Regions from separate parts of the Ancylobacter sp. VNQ12 genome, predicted to be linked through region 1. Evidence: riboswitches for the same ligand, from Rfam matches in the RefSeq annotation. Region 1 holds a riboswitch; each other region holds the start of a gene.
The links. A riboswitch is a leader RNA that binds a small molecule or an ion and turns the genes downstream of it on or off. The one in region 1 is predicted to bind thiamine pyrophosphate.
Positions count from the first base shown of each region.

Region 2: it holds a riboswitch for thiamine pyrophosphate, as region 1 does, so the genes downstream of both, thiC (phosphomethylpyrimidine synthase ThiC) here and ACO2RV_RS01740 (ABC transporter substrate-binding protein) in region 1, are expected to answer to the same signal.
Region 3: it holds a riboswitch for thiamine pyrophosphate, as region 1 does, so the genes downstream of both, thiD (bifunctional hydroxymethylpyrimidine kinase/phosphomethylpyrimidine kinase) here and ACO2RV_RS01740 (ABC transporter substrate-binding protein) in region 1, are expected to answer to the same signal.
Region 4: it holds a riboswitch for thiamine pyrophosphate, as region 1 does, so the genes downstream of both, thiO (glycine oxidase ThiO) here and ACO2RV_RS01740 (ABC transporter substrate-binding protein) in region 1, are expected to answer to the same signal.

Region 1 is NZ_JBMSDU010000001.1:384,178-387,338, reverse strand. It holds gene ACO2RV_RS01745 (winged helix-turn-helix domain-containing protein) at 1-849, shown strand, start outside; TPP riboswitch at 901-1,015, shown strand; gene ACO2RV_RS01740 (ABC transporter substrate-binding protein) at 1,085-2,035, shown strand; gene clcA (H(+)/Cl(-) exchange transporter ClcA) at 2,170-3,161, shown strand, end outside.
Region 2 is NZ_JBMSDU010000002.1:80,578-83,738, forward strand. It holds gene thiC (phosphomethylpyrimidine synthase ThiC) at 1-1,281, opposite strand, end outside; TPP riboswitch at 1,376-1,508, opposite strand; gene ACO2RV_RS03865 (IclR family transcriptional regulator) at 1,573-2,424, opposite strand; gene ACO2RV_RS03870 (RidA family protein) at 2,498-2,887, opposite strand; gene ACO2RV_RS03875 (amino acid ABC transporter ATP-binding protein) at 2,902-3,161, opposite strand, start outside.
Region 3 is NZ_JBMSDU010000003.1:123,712-126,872, reverse strand. It holds gene ACO2RV_RS07165 (MFS transporter) at 1-884, opposite strand, end outside; gene thiD (bifunctional hydroxymethylpyrimidine kinase/phosphomethylpyrimidine kinase) at 961-1,767, opposite strand; TPP riboswitch at 1,825-1,935, opposite strand; gene ACO2RV_RS07155 (Lrp/AsnC ligand binding domain-containing protein) at 2,064-2,300, shown strand; gene ACO2RV_RS07150 (DMT family transporter) at 2,297-3,161, opposite strand, start outside.
Region 4 is NZ_JBMSDU010000009.1:82,474-85,634, forward strand. It holds gene ACO2RV_RS13915 (MHYT domain-containing protein) at 1-1,666, shown strand, start outside; TPP riboswitch at 1,800-1,921, shown strand; gene thiO (glycine oxidase ThiO) at 1,963-2,967, shown strand; gene thiS (sulfur carrier protein ThiS) at 2,945-3,142, shown strand; gene ACO2RV_RS13930 (thiazole synthase) at 3,144-3,161, shown strand, end outside.

The DNA.
Region 1 (3,161 bases):
GAAAACGGCTTTGAATCCTATGTCGACCATGTGCTGGAGCGGGTGACGCGCGAGGGCCGGCTCATGGCGCGCGACTTCGAGCAAGATCCGGAACTCGGGAAGCGCCCGCCCGGCGGCTGGTGGAACTGGCACCCGGAGAAGACCGCGCTGGAATATCATTGGCGCACCGGCAATTTCGCCATCGCCGCGCGCGAGGGCTTCCAGAAGGTCTACGATCTCGCGGAGCGGGTGATTCCGCCACGCCATTTCCACGGTGAGGTCAGCGAGGCGGAGTTCGTCGACTGGGCCTGCACCAGCGCGTTGGAGCGGCTCGGCTTCGCGACCCATGGTGAGATCGCCGCCTTCTGGGACCTCGTCTCGCCGGAGGAGGCGAAAGGTTGGGTGGAAACGAACCGTGACCGGCTGGAGCCGGTCGCGGTCACGCTGGCCGACGGCAGCAAGCCGCGCGCCTCCCACGCTTTTGCCGGTAGCGCGGCGGTGTTCGATGCGCTGCCCCCGCCGCCGGCACGGCTGCGCGTGCTCAGCCCATTCGACCCGCTGCTGCGCGACCGCAACAGGGCCGAGCGGCTGTTCGGCTTCAATTACCGGATCGAAGTGTTCGTGCCGGCGGAGAAGCGCGTCTGGGGCTATTACGTCTTCCCGATCCTGGAGGGCGACCGGCTGATCGGACGCATCGACATGAAGGCCGACCGCAAAGCCGGCACGCTCGACGTGCGCCGCCTGTGGCTGGAGCCGGGCGTGCGCGCCTCCAATGGCCGCCTCAATGCGCTCGACGCCGAACTCGCCCGCATCGCCCGCTTCGCCGGCGTGGGGCGCACGGTCTATCTCGACGGGTGGCGGGGGGACTGAACGCACGCCGCCGCCCGCCATTTGCCGTGGCATGCCCGCTCTGCTAGCGTCGCCCTGTCCGAGGGGTGTCCCGCGATCGCACGATCAAGGGGCTGAGATGGCAACCGCCAGACCCTTTGAACCTGATCCGGGTCATGCCGGCGAAGGGACGGAGCGACGGCGGGGGCCATCCATGCACCCGCGCCGGATTCCCCCGAAAGCTCATGCGCCGGATCTCCAACTGGGAGGAGATCCAATGTTGAACACCATCGCCAAGACGCTCGCGGCCTCGGCCCTCGCGCTTTGCCTGTCGCTGGCGCCTGCCAGCGCCGCCGACAAGCTCACCGTCCTCTTGGACTGGTACGTCAATCCCGACCACGCCCCGCTCGTCATCGCGCAGGAGAAGGGCTTCTTCAAAGCGCATGACCTCGATGTCGAGCTGGTGGCGCCGGCCGATCCTTCCGCCCCGCCGCGCCTCGTCGCCGCCGGGCAGGCCGATGTCGCGGTGAGCTACCAGCCCAGCCTCTATCTCTCGGTGAAGGAGGGCCTGCCGCTGGTGCGCTTCGGCACGCTGGTCTCCACGCCGCTCACCGCGCTGGTCGCGCTGAAGGACGGCCCGATCAAGTCGATCGCCGATCTTAGGGGGAAGACGGTCGGCTATTCCGTGGCCGGGCTGGAAGACGCGCTGCTCGGCACCATGCTGGCGAGCGCCGGGCTGAAGCCCACCGATGTGACCATGATCAACGTCAATTTCGCGCTCTCCCCCGCTCTCGTCGCCGGCAAGGTCGATGCGGTGATCGGCGCCTATCGCAATTTCGAGCTCACCCAGATCAAGCTGGAGGGCAAGGAAGGGGTCGCCTTCTTCCCAGAGGAGCACGGCGTGCCGGTATTCGACGAGCTGATCTATGTCGCGCACAAGGACAAGATCGGCGACCCGCGCCTCAAGCGCTTCCTCGCCGCGGTGGAAGACGCCACCATCTACACCCTCAACCATCCGGACGAGGCGTGGAAGGCGTTCGTCGCCGCCAATCCCAAGCTCGACGACGAACTGAACCGGACCGCCTGGGCCGACACGCTGCGCCGCTTCGCCCATGCGCCGGCCGCGCTCGACGCCGGCCGCTATGCACGCTTCGGCGAGTTCATGAAGAGCCACGGGCTGATCGACAAGGTCGAGCCGGTCGCGACCTACGCGCCGGCCCTGCCGTGACCTGAGAGCCCTCCAGAGCCCGCCACACGGATAGGCAGGTCCGGACGTGACCAGCCTCGTGGAAATCCTTCCCGCTCCTGCCGCGCAATGCTAACCGGGACATCGGAACGGGATCGGCTTGGTGAGGGCAAGGCATGGGGAATGGCGGGTATCACATCGTGGCGGCGCTGGTCGGCGCCGTCGTCGGTGTTGTCGGTTCCGGCTTCCATGTCGGAGTGGAGCAGCTCACAGCCGCCTGGCCCGCCTATCTCGTGCACGGGCTCGGTCTGTCCGGCCCGGGCCTCTATGTCGCCGCCGCGCTCATTGGCGCCGCCATGGCGGTGACCTCGCTCTGGCTGGTCCGCCGCTTCGCCCCGGAAGCCGGCGGTTCCGGCGTGCCGGAGATCGAGGGCGCCATGGAGGGCCTGCGGCAAGTGCGCTGGCATCGCGTGCTGCCCGTGAAGTTCTTCGGCGGCCTGCTGTCGCTCTCCTCCGGCATGGTGCTGGGCCGCGAGGGGCCGACCATCCATATGGGCGCCTCGATCGCCAAGGCGGCGGCGGACATCTTCCGCCTGCCTTCGGAGGACATGCGCGGCCTGCTGGCGGCCGGCGGCGCGGCGGGTCTCGCCGCCGCGTTCAACGCGCCGCTCGCCGCGGTGCTGTTCGTCATCGAGGAGACCCGCCGGCAGTTTCCCTACAGCCCGCGCACCTATATCGGCGTCGTGCTCGCCTCGCTCGCCAGCGCCATCGTCACCGAATATCTCACCGGCAACGTGCCCTACATGCTGCTGACGGTGTCGGAGGTGCCCTATGGAGCGCTGCCCGCCTTCGTCGTGCTGGGCGTGATCCTCGGCGCGGCAGGCGTCGCCTTCAACCGCACGCTGGTGTGGTGCCTCGATCAGGCGCGCCGCCTGGGGCAGCGCAGCTCCTACTACATCTTCCCGCTCGTCGTCGGCCTGATCGTCGGCGTGCTGATGTTCACCCTGCCCGAGGCGACGCAGGGCGGCGAGATTCTGGCCGTGCAGTTGGTGAAGGAAAACCCGGCGCTCGGCATGCTCGCGCTCATCGTGCTGCTGCGCTTCGTCATGACCATGGCGAGCTACTCCACCGGCGTCTCCGGCGGCATCTTCGCGCCAATCCTCGCGCT
Region 2 (3,161 bases), on a different contig from region 1:
GTCCATGTTGGCCTTGATCTTGTGCATCGGCACATGGCCGGGCCCCTCGATCATCACCTGGCAATCCCTGGCCCAGGCGATCCGGGTGAGTTCGCCCAGCGTCCCCAGCTCGGCGAACTGCGCGGCGTCATTGGCATCGGCGATGGAGCCGGGGCGCAGCCCGTCGCCGAGCGAGAACGAGACGTCATAGGCGCGGCAGATGTCGCAGATCTCCGCGAAATGCTCATAGAGGAAGCTCTCGCGGTGATGGGCAAGGCACCACTTCGCCATGATCGAGCCGCCGCGCGAGACGATGCCGGTCACCCGGTCGACGGTGAGCGGGATGTAGGCGAGCCGCACGCCGGCATGGATGGTGAAATAGTCCACGCCCTGCTCGGCCTGCTCGATCAGCGTGTCGCGAAACACTTCCCAGGTGAGATCCTCGGCGATGCCGCCGACCTTCTCCAGCGCCTGGTAGAGCGGCACGGTGCCGATCGGCACCGGCGCGTTGCGCAAGATCCAGTCGCGGATGTTGTGGATGTTGCGCCCGGTGGAGAGGTCCATCACCGTGTCGGCGCCCCAGCGGATCGCCCACACCATCTTCTCCACCTCCTCGGCCATGGAGGAGGTGACGGCGGAATTGCCGATATTGGCGTTGATCTTGACGAGGAAGTTGCGGCCGATCGCCATCGGCTCGGCTTCCGGATGGTTGATGTTGGCGGGGATGATCGCGCGCCCGCGCGCCACCTCCTCGCGCACGAATTCCGGCGTGACGAAATCGGGAATCGCCGCGCCGAAGCTCTCGCCATCCCGCGCCGCTGCCGCGCGCATCTGCTCGCGGCCGAGATTCTCGCGGATCGCGACGAACTCCATCTCCGGCGTGATGATCCCGGCGCGGGCATAGGCGAGCTGCGTCACCGCCCGCCCGCCGGCCGCCTTCAAGGGCCGATGGCGCACCGGAAATTCCGGCGTCGCCCGCTCCCCGGCGGCAAAGCCGTTGTCCTCCGGCTTCACATGCCGCCCGTCATAGGCGGCGACATCGCCGCGCGCCGCGATCCATGATGCGCGCAGGCGCGGCAGGCCCGCCTCGATGGCGACGCGGGCCGTGGGGTCGGTATAGGGGCCGGAGGCGTCATACACCGTCACCGGCGGCTCGCCGGCGCTGGGATGCACGGCGATCTCGCGCATCGGCACACGGATATCGGGGTGCAGCGTGCCGGGCTTGAACACCTTGGTGGAGGCCGGCAGCGGGCCGGTGGTGACAATCGGCGTCGGGGTATTCGTCGTCGGAAGGATCGTCATGGGTCGAGGCTCCTCGCAAACAGCATGGAGACCCAGCTCTGACAGGAAGGATAAGGGAGATTCCCCCGCAACAGGGGGAATCGGCCGCGCTCGCCGCGACGCATCCGCACCGTCCCTACGCCAGTATGAACTGGATCAGGTTCAACGGGTCACTGCGCCGTGGACGGCCGGTAAGGGCCGCACCAGCAGTATCTCAGCCCCTTGCCGGGACTCCCCTGGTGAATGCGCGAAGCCTGGGCAGAAGATTGATTCATGTCAAGGCGGGCGGGGAACCCTGCCCCGCCCTGCCGCTCAGGGCCGCGCGCTGCCGGGGCGCAGCCGGTCGGAGCGGACCGTGCCACTGCCGGGCAGATAGCCGAGCTGCTCGGAGAGTTCGCCCGCCGCGGCGAGGAGGCGATCGAGATAGACGTCCCGGTTGCGCAGCCCGTCCTCGCGCGGGGTGACAAGGCACAGCGTGGCGATGCAGGCGCCATCGGCCTGATGCACCGGCACCGCGAAGCAATAGGTGAAGTTCTCCACCGCGCTGTTGAAGGTGAAGAAGCCGTCGGCCGTGGCGCGGCGCGCCTCGGCGATGAACTGCGCCGGTTCCAACAGCCGGCCGTTCGGCAGCACGAAATCCTCGGGCGGAATGAGGGCGAGGATTTCCTCGTCGCTCATATGGCCGACCAGCAGACGCCCCGAGGCGGTCCACGGGATCGGCACGATCTCGCCGACATCGGAGGAAATGCGGAACGAGCGCAGCCCCTCGCGCATCATGGCGACGGTGTATTTGTTGCCGTCGAGCATGCACATCTGCGAGGTTTCGCGTGTCTCCTCGGCAAGGCGCTGCAGCAGCGCGGCGCTCTCGCGCATCAGGTCGAACTGCGCGGAATAGGCCATGCCGAGGAAATAAAGCCGGCGACCGAGGAAGACGCGCCCCTCCCCGCCGGAATATTCCAGCATGCCGTGGCGCAGCAGCAGGTTGACGAGTTCATAGACGGAGGAGCGGGGGCCGCCCATCTCTGCGGCGATCTCGTTCGGGCGCATGGGCTGGCGACGGGTGCGCAGGAATTCGAGTATCTCGAAGGCGCGGTCGAGCCCGCGGCTGCGCTTGGCGCCGTCCTTGGCCGCCCCGTCCTGCGTCACCGACTCCTCACCCTTCATCGTCACATCCCTGGTCATGCGGGCCGCATCGCCCAGTTCGCCCGTACGGCCTTGGGCGGGACGGCGGCCGGCATCACATCTTGTCCGCGCGGAAGGCGACGCAATCGATTTCCACCTTGCAATCGACCATCATGCGGGACTGGACGCAAGCGCGGGCCGGCGGGTTCTCCGTGAAATATTCGGCATAGACGCCGTTGAAACTCCAGAAGTCGCGCGGGTCGTCGAGCCACACGCCGCAGCGTACGATGTCCTCAACCCCATAGCCGGCTTCGTGAAGGATGGCGATCATGTTCTCGATGGCCTTGCGGCTTTCCGCGACGATGCCGCCGCGGACGATCTCGCCCTTCTCCATCGCCACCTGGCCGGAGACATAGAGCCAGCCATTGGCCTGCGTGGCACGGGCGAAGGGCAGCTTCTGGCCGCCTGCGCCGACTTCGCCAGCGCCGTAACGGATAATGGTCATGCGTACCTGCTTTTCTACTGGAAACTCGAGGATTTGAGGAAGTCGGCCAAACGTTCGGTCTTCGGCCGCACGAACATCTCCTTCGGATCGCCCTCTTCCCCGATCACCCCCTTGTTCATGAAGATGACGCGGCTGGAGACCTCATAGGCAAAGCGCATCTCATGGGTCACGAGCAGCATGCTCATGCCCTCGCCGGCCAGCGCCTTGATCACCTGCAGCACCTCGCCCACCAATTCAGGGTCGAGCGCCGAGGTCACCTCGTCGAACAGCATGA
Region 3 (3,161 bases), on a different contig from region 1:
AGCAACTGCAAGGGCAGCACCAGCGCCACCGGCGGATCGAACGCCATGGCGCCGAAGCGCAGCACGCCGGCCAGCCCGCCGATCAGCAAGAGCCGGTCGGCGCCCAGCCGGCGCGTCAGCCCCGTCCCGAAGCGGAACAGCACCACCTCGGCGATGACGCCGGTCGCCCATAACAGGGCGATCGCCGAATCCGACAGGCCGATGGCCCGCCAGTGCAGCGAGGCGAAGGCATAGAGCGTGGCGTGCGAGCCCTGCACCAGCGCCGCCGCCAGGATGGCAAGGCCGAGCACCAGCGAGATCTTCGGCAGGCGATGCGTTGTCGCCTCGCGCGGGGGCAGCCGCAATTCGTCGAGCGTCAGCGCCGCGCAGGCGGCAATGAGGCTGCCCGCGACGATGAACCAGACGATGGCGTCCGCCGGCAGGCCGCCGAGCAGGAAGCCGGCGGCGAAATTGCCGCCGATGAAGGCAAGCGAGCCCCACAGCCGCACGCGGCCATAGTCGATCAGCCCCTCGGCGCGGCGCGCCACGGCATAGGCGTCCAGCACCGGCAGGCTCGGCTGCCAGAAACTGGCGGCGACGCCGAGCGCCACGATCATCAGCGCGGCACTGGGCGCCAGCGCCACGCCGGTGAAGGCACAAGCCGTCGCCAGCGCATAGACGATGAGGGTCGCGCGCGGCCGCCCGCTGCGGTCGGCCGCCAGCCCGCCGAGCGGCATGGTGAACAGGCGCACGGCAAACGGCACCGCCAGCGTGAAGGCGATCATCGAGGCGTCGAAGCCCCTGCCCTCCAGCCACACCGGAAAGAACGGCAGGTACACGCCGATGCCGAAGAACAGCCCGGCATAGGCGGTGGCGATGGCATGGCGTGGGGCGAGGACGGGCACGGGGGCGACTCTGAGATTGCGCCGCCTCGATAGCAGCCCGCGCGGGCGACGGCGAGGACGCCCTCGCCGTCAGCCCTCACCACCAGGCGTGGAAGTGGTGCACCGGCCCGTGGCCCCGCCCGATGGTCAGCATGTCGGAGGCGCCGATAGCCTGGGTGAGATAGACCTTGGCGGCCTCGACGGCCGCGCGCAGGCTCATGCCACGCGCCAGCCCGGCAGCGATGGCGGAAGACAGCGTGCAGCCGGTGCCATGGGTGTTGCGGGTCGCCACGCGCGGGGCGGAGAACTCCGCAAAGCCCTCGGAATCGAGCAGCACGTCGACGCTGTCGGGCCCCTCGCCATGCCCGCCCTTGATCAGCACGGCACGCGCCCCGAGCGCGCGCAGCCGCTCGGCCTGCCGGCGCACGGCGGCGAGATCGGCCGCGGGCGCCTCGTCGAGCAGCACCGCCGCCTCGGGCAGGTTCGGCGTGATCAGCAGCGCGCGCGGCAAGAGTTGCGTGCGCAGCGATTCCACCGCCTCCGGCACCAGCAGCCGGTCGCCCGAGGCCGCGACCATCACCGGGTCGAGCACGACGGTCGCGATCGCGTGACGGTCGAGCCCCTCCGCAACCGCGCCGATCGCCTCCGGACGCGACAGCATGCCGATCTTCACCGCATCGACCGCGAGATCGGAGAACACCGCGTCGATCTGCGCGGTAATGAAATCGGCCGGCACGTCGTGGATGCCGGTAACGCCCAGCGTGTTCTGCGCCGTCAGCGCGGTGATCACCGAGGCGCCGTAGACGCCCAGCGCCGAGAATGTCTTGAGATCGGCCTGGATGCCGGCGCCGCCGCCGGAATCCGAGCCCGCAATCGTCACCGCAATCGCCGTGGACGCCGTCATCGGCACGCCTCCCTGGCCGGCAAGGCCGGGCGCGTCCTTCGCCGAGCGCGAAACGCCCGGCGCGCGCGACCCGTTTCCTCCGCCGGCATGACCCGGATCAGGTTCGTGGGTTGGCTCACCGCCTCTCAGCCCCGGCTTTCGCGTTCCGGGGCACCCCAACGAGATCGACTTGTCCCGCAATAGGCGAAGCGCCGCGCGCTTTCAAGACACGTCTCGGCGCGGCGCAGGGCGGGGGTTGCGCGGCGGGGCCGGTTCTGATCCTGTGGCGCACCAAAACCGTGCCCGGATGCCTCGCGATGGTCCCGTTCTTCGTCCAGATCAAATGCCAGCTCGGCCGCTCCTACGAGGTGGCGAACGCCCTCGCGGATGCCGAGATAGCCTCGGAAATCTATTCCACCGCCGGCGAATTCGACCTGCTGGTCAAGTTTTACGTTCCCGAGGCCACCGATATCGGCCACTTCGTGAACGAGAAGGTGCAGCAGATTCCCGGCATCCAGGACACCCGCACCATCATCACCTTCAAGGCCTTCTAGGTAATCGGCCCGGCCGGCGGGACGGCCCCCTCGTCCGGCGCCGTCACCGCGCCCGCGCGGCGCTCGCGCCAGATGACGAAGAGGCCGGCACCGATCACGATGACGGCGCCGACGACCACCAGCACGGGCGGCACCTCGGCGAACAGCACGAAACCGAGCAGCAGCGACCACAGCATCGCGGAATAGGTGAAGGGCGCCACCACCGAGGCCGGCGCCCAGCGGTAGCTCTCGGTGAGCAGGATCTGCCCGATCCCGCCGATGATGCCAAGGGTGACCAGCATCACCCCCTCGCGCAGGGTCGGCACCACCCATCCCCAACCGGCGGTGGCGAGGCCGGCGACGGCCGCCAGCGCCTGGAAATAGAACACGATGGCGGCCGTGGTCTCCGTCCCTGTGAGCCGGCGGACCTGGATCATGGCCCCGGCGGTGAACCCGGCCGCCGCCAGCGCCATCATAGCGCCGAGCTTGTGCTCCCAGCTGTCGAAATTGCCGGCGAGATGCGGCCAGAGCATCACCACGACGCCCCCCAGGCCGACGAACACCGCGGCCCAGCGATAGAGCTGCACCCGCTCGCCCAGGACGAGCGCCGCCAGCACGACGGTCAGCAGCGGCGCGGTGAAGCCGATGGCGGTGACGTCGGCGAGCGGGATGCGCGCCAGCGCCGCGAAGCCGAGCCCCATCGACATCACGCCGATGGTGCCGCGCAATATATGGCCGAGCGGATGGGCGGTGCGCACCGCGGCGCTGATCTCGCCGCGCCAGGCGAGCATCGCCATGAGCGGGAACAGCGCGAAGAAGGAGCGCGCGAAGACCACTTCGCCGGTCGGAACATGCTCCGACACGATGCGTACCATGGCCGAC
Region 4 (3,161 bases), on a different contig from region 1:
CGTCATCGCCGTGTCGGCGGCCAGCTTCGCCATCTTCGCCGCCGCGCTGCTGGCGGCGATCTACGACCGGCGGCTCAATCTGCTCACCGACCGCGAAACGGCGATCTGGCGCGAGAGCGAGGAGCGCTTTCGCACGCTCTATCGCCGCACGCCGCTGCCGCTGCATTCGCTCGGCGCCAACGGGCGAATCGAGCAGGTGAGCGACCGCTGGCTCGATCTGCTCGGCTATTCGCGCGAGGAGGTCATCGGTCGGCTGCTCACCGATTTCATGACGCCCGAATCGGCGCGCCAACGCAATGAGGAAGACTGGCCCCGACTGATCGGGACGGGCGAACTGCGCGAGGCCGAATATCGGCTTGTCGCGAAGGATGGGCGCGTTTTCGACTGCGTGCTGTCGGCGGTGGCGGAGAAGGATGCGGAAGGCCAGCTGACCAAGACGCTGTGCGGGCTGATCGACGTCACCGCCCGCCGCCGCGCCGAGGATGCGCTGCGCCAGGCGCAGAAGCTGGAGGCGGTCGGCCAGCTCACCGGCGGCATCGCTCACGACTTCAACAATCTGCTCGCCGTGGTGATGGGCAATCTGGAGCTGGTGCGCAAGCGTGCGCCGAACGATCAGCGCCTGCTGACGCTGATCGACAACACCATGCAGGCGGCCCAGCGCGGGGCGGCGCTGACGCAGCGCATGCTGGCCTTTGCGCGTCGACAGGATCTGCGTCCCGAGCCGGTCGCGGTGCCGGACCTCGTGCTCGGCATGGCGGAACTGCTGCGCCGCTCGATCGGTCCCAGCGTGCGCATCGAGACGCGCTTCCCGCTCGGCCTGCCGCTCGCCCGCGTCGACGCCAACCAGCTGGAGCTGGCTTTGCTCAATCTCGCGGTCAATGCCCGTGACGCCATGCCGGATGGCGGGGCGATCATCATCGCTGCGCGCGAAGAGATCATCCCCGAGCGCGAGGGCGAGGGCGAACCGGGCGCGCTGAAGCCGGGTCGTTATTTCTGCCTCGCCGTCTCCGACACCGGCGCGGGGATGGACGAGGAGACGCTCGCCCATGCCGCCGAGCCGTTCTTCACCACCAAGGGGGTCGGCAAGGGCACCGGGCTCGGCCTCGCCATGGTGCATGGCCTCGCGGCGCAGTCCGGCGGCCGGCTGGTGCTGGCCAGCGAGCCCGGCAGGGGCACGACGGCCACCATCTATCTGCCGATCGTCGAGACGTCCGCCGCCGACAGGGCGAAGCGCGAAGCCGAGCTCGTCGCCGAAGAGGCGGAGCCGCCGCTGCCGGCGGGCGTGGCGAGGGTGCTCGTCGTCGACGACGATCCGCTGGTGCTGTCGGCCACGGCGGCGATGCTGGAGGATATCGGCTTCGTCGTCTCAGAGGCCGCGTCGGGCCGCGAGGCGCTCGCCATGCTGAACAACGGGCTGACGGTCGATGTTGTCCTCACTGATCAAGCCATGCCGGGGATGACAGGCGTGCAGCTGGCCGCCGCGATCGGCGAGCACTGGCCGACCCTGCCGGTCGTGCTGGGCACCGGCTATGCCGAACTGCCACCCGATGCCCGCGCCGGCATGCCCCGGCTCGGCAAACCGTTCAGCCGGGAAAGCCTGCGCCGGGCGGTCATCGACGCGACCCGCCCGGACAATGTCGTGTCGCTGTCGTCGCGCGCCCGCTAGGGCGTGTCCCCGGCTTTTGCACCCGCGCGCGTATTCCTCCCGATTCAGGTGTTCTCCCTGATCGCAAAGGGCTCGCGGGCGTGCATATTGTCGACGACGCTACCGTGACATTCCCTTTCCGAGTGATTATATCCAAACCGTCCAGGGGAGCCTCGTCAGGAGGCTGAGAGGCCATCATCGCGCTTTGGCGCGGCATGGCGACCCTTCGAACCTGATCCAGTTGAGACTGGCGGAGGGAGGAGTTGAAGATGTCCCCGCAGACCCACCTGAACGATGAAGCCCCGGTTGCCAACGCGATGCGCGTGCGCATCGTCGGCGGCGGTGTTGCCGGCCTGACCTGTGCCCACGCCTTCGCCGAGCGCGGCGCGCAGGTGACGCTCATCGAGCGCAAGACGGCCACCGGGCAAGGCTGCTCCTGGTATGCCGGCGGCATGCTGGCGCCCTGGTGCGAGCGCGAGAGCGCCGAGCCGATCATCGCCGAGCTGGGCTTCGAATCGCTGGATTATTGGCGCCGCGCGGTGCCGGATGTGCCCAATGAGGGCAGCCTCGTGCTGGCCCCGCCGCGCGACCTGCCGGACCTCAAGCGCTTCTCGCGCCGGACGCAGGGCTATGAGTGGGTCGACGGCGCCGGCATCGCCGCGCTGGAGCCGGATCTGGAAGGGCGCTTCGACCAGGGCCTGTTCTTTCCCACCGAAGCGCATCTGGAGCCGCGCAAGGCGCTCGCCGCGCTGACGCGCAAGCTGGTCGACGAGCATCAGGTGACCATCCGCTACGAGGCCGACGGCTTCGACGAAGGCGAGACGCCGGCCGATGTCGTGGTCGACTGCCGTGGCCTTGCCGCCCGCGACGTGCTGGCGGACCTGCGCGGCGTGAAGGGCGAGATGCTGGTGCTCTACTCCACGGAGATTTCGCTCAAGCGCCCGGTGCGCATGCTGCATCCGCGCATCCCGGTCTACATCGTGCCGCGCGGCGACGGGCATTTCATGATCGGCGCCACCTCGATCGAGAATGACGAGCGCGGCCGGGTGACGGGCCGCTCCATGCTGGAGCTGCTGTCGGCCACCTATGCGCTGCACCCCGCCTTCGGCGAGGCGGAGATCGTCGAGATCGGCGCCGATGTGCGCCCGGCCTATCCCGACAACATTCCGCGCCTGCGCCGGCGCGGCAACACGATCTATGTGAACGGGCTCTACCGCCACGGTTTCCTCGCCGCGCCCGCGCTGGCACGGCGTGCGGCGGCGCTCGCTTTCGACGGGACATATTTCCCGGAGGTGATGGATGAAGATCGTCGTGAATGGTGAGCCGGCCGATACGCGCTCCGGCACGCTGAAGGACCTGCTGGCCGAACTGGGCCTGGGCGACGCCACCGTCGCCACCGCGCTCAACGGCGCGATGGTCCGCGCGGCCAGGCGCGAGGCGACGCCGATCGACGAGGGCGACCGGGTGGAAATCCTCGCCCCGATGCAGGGAGGCTGAGATGGATGCGATGACCAGT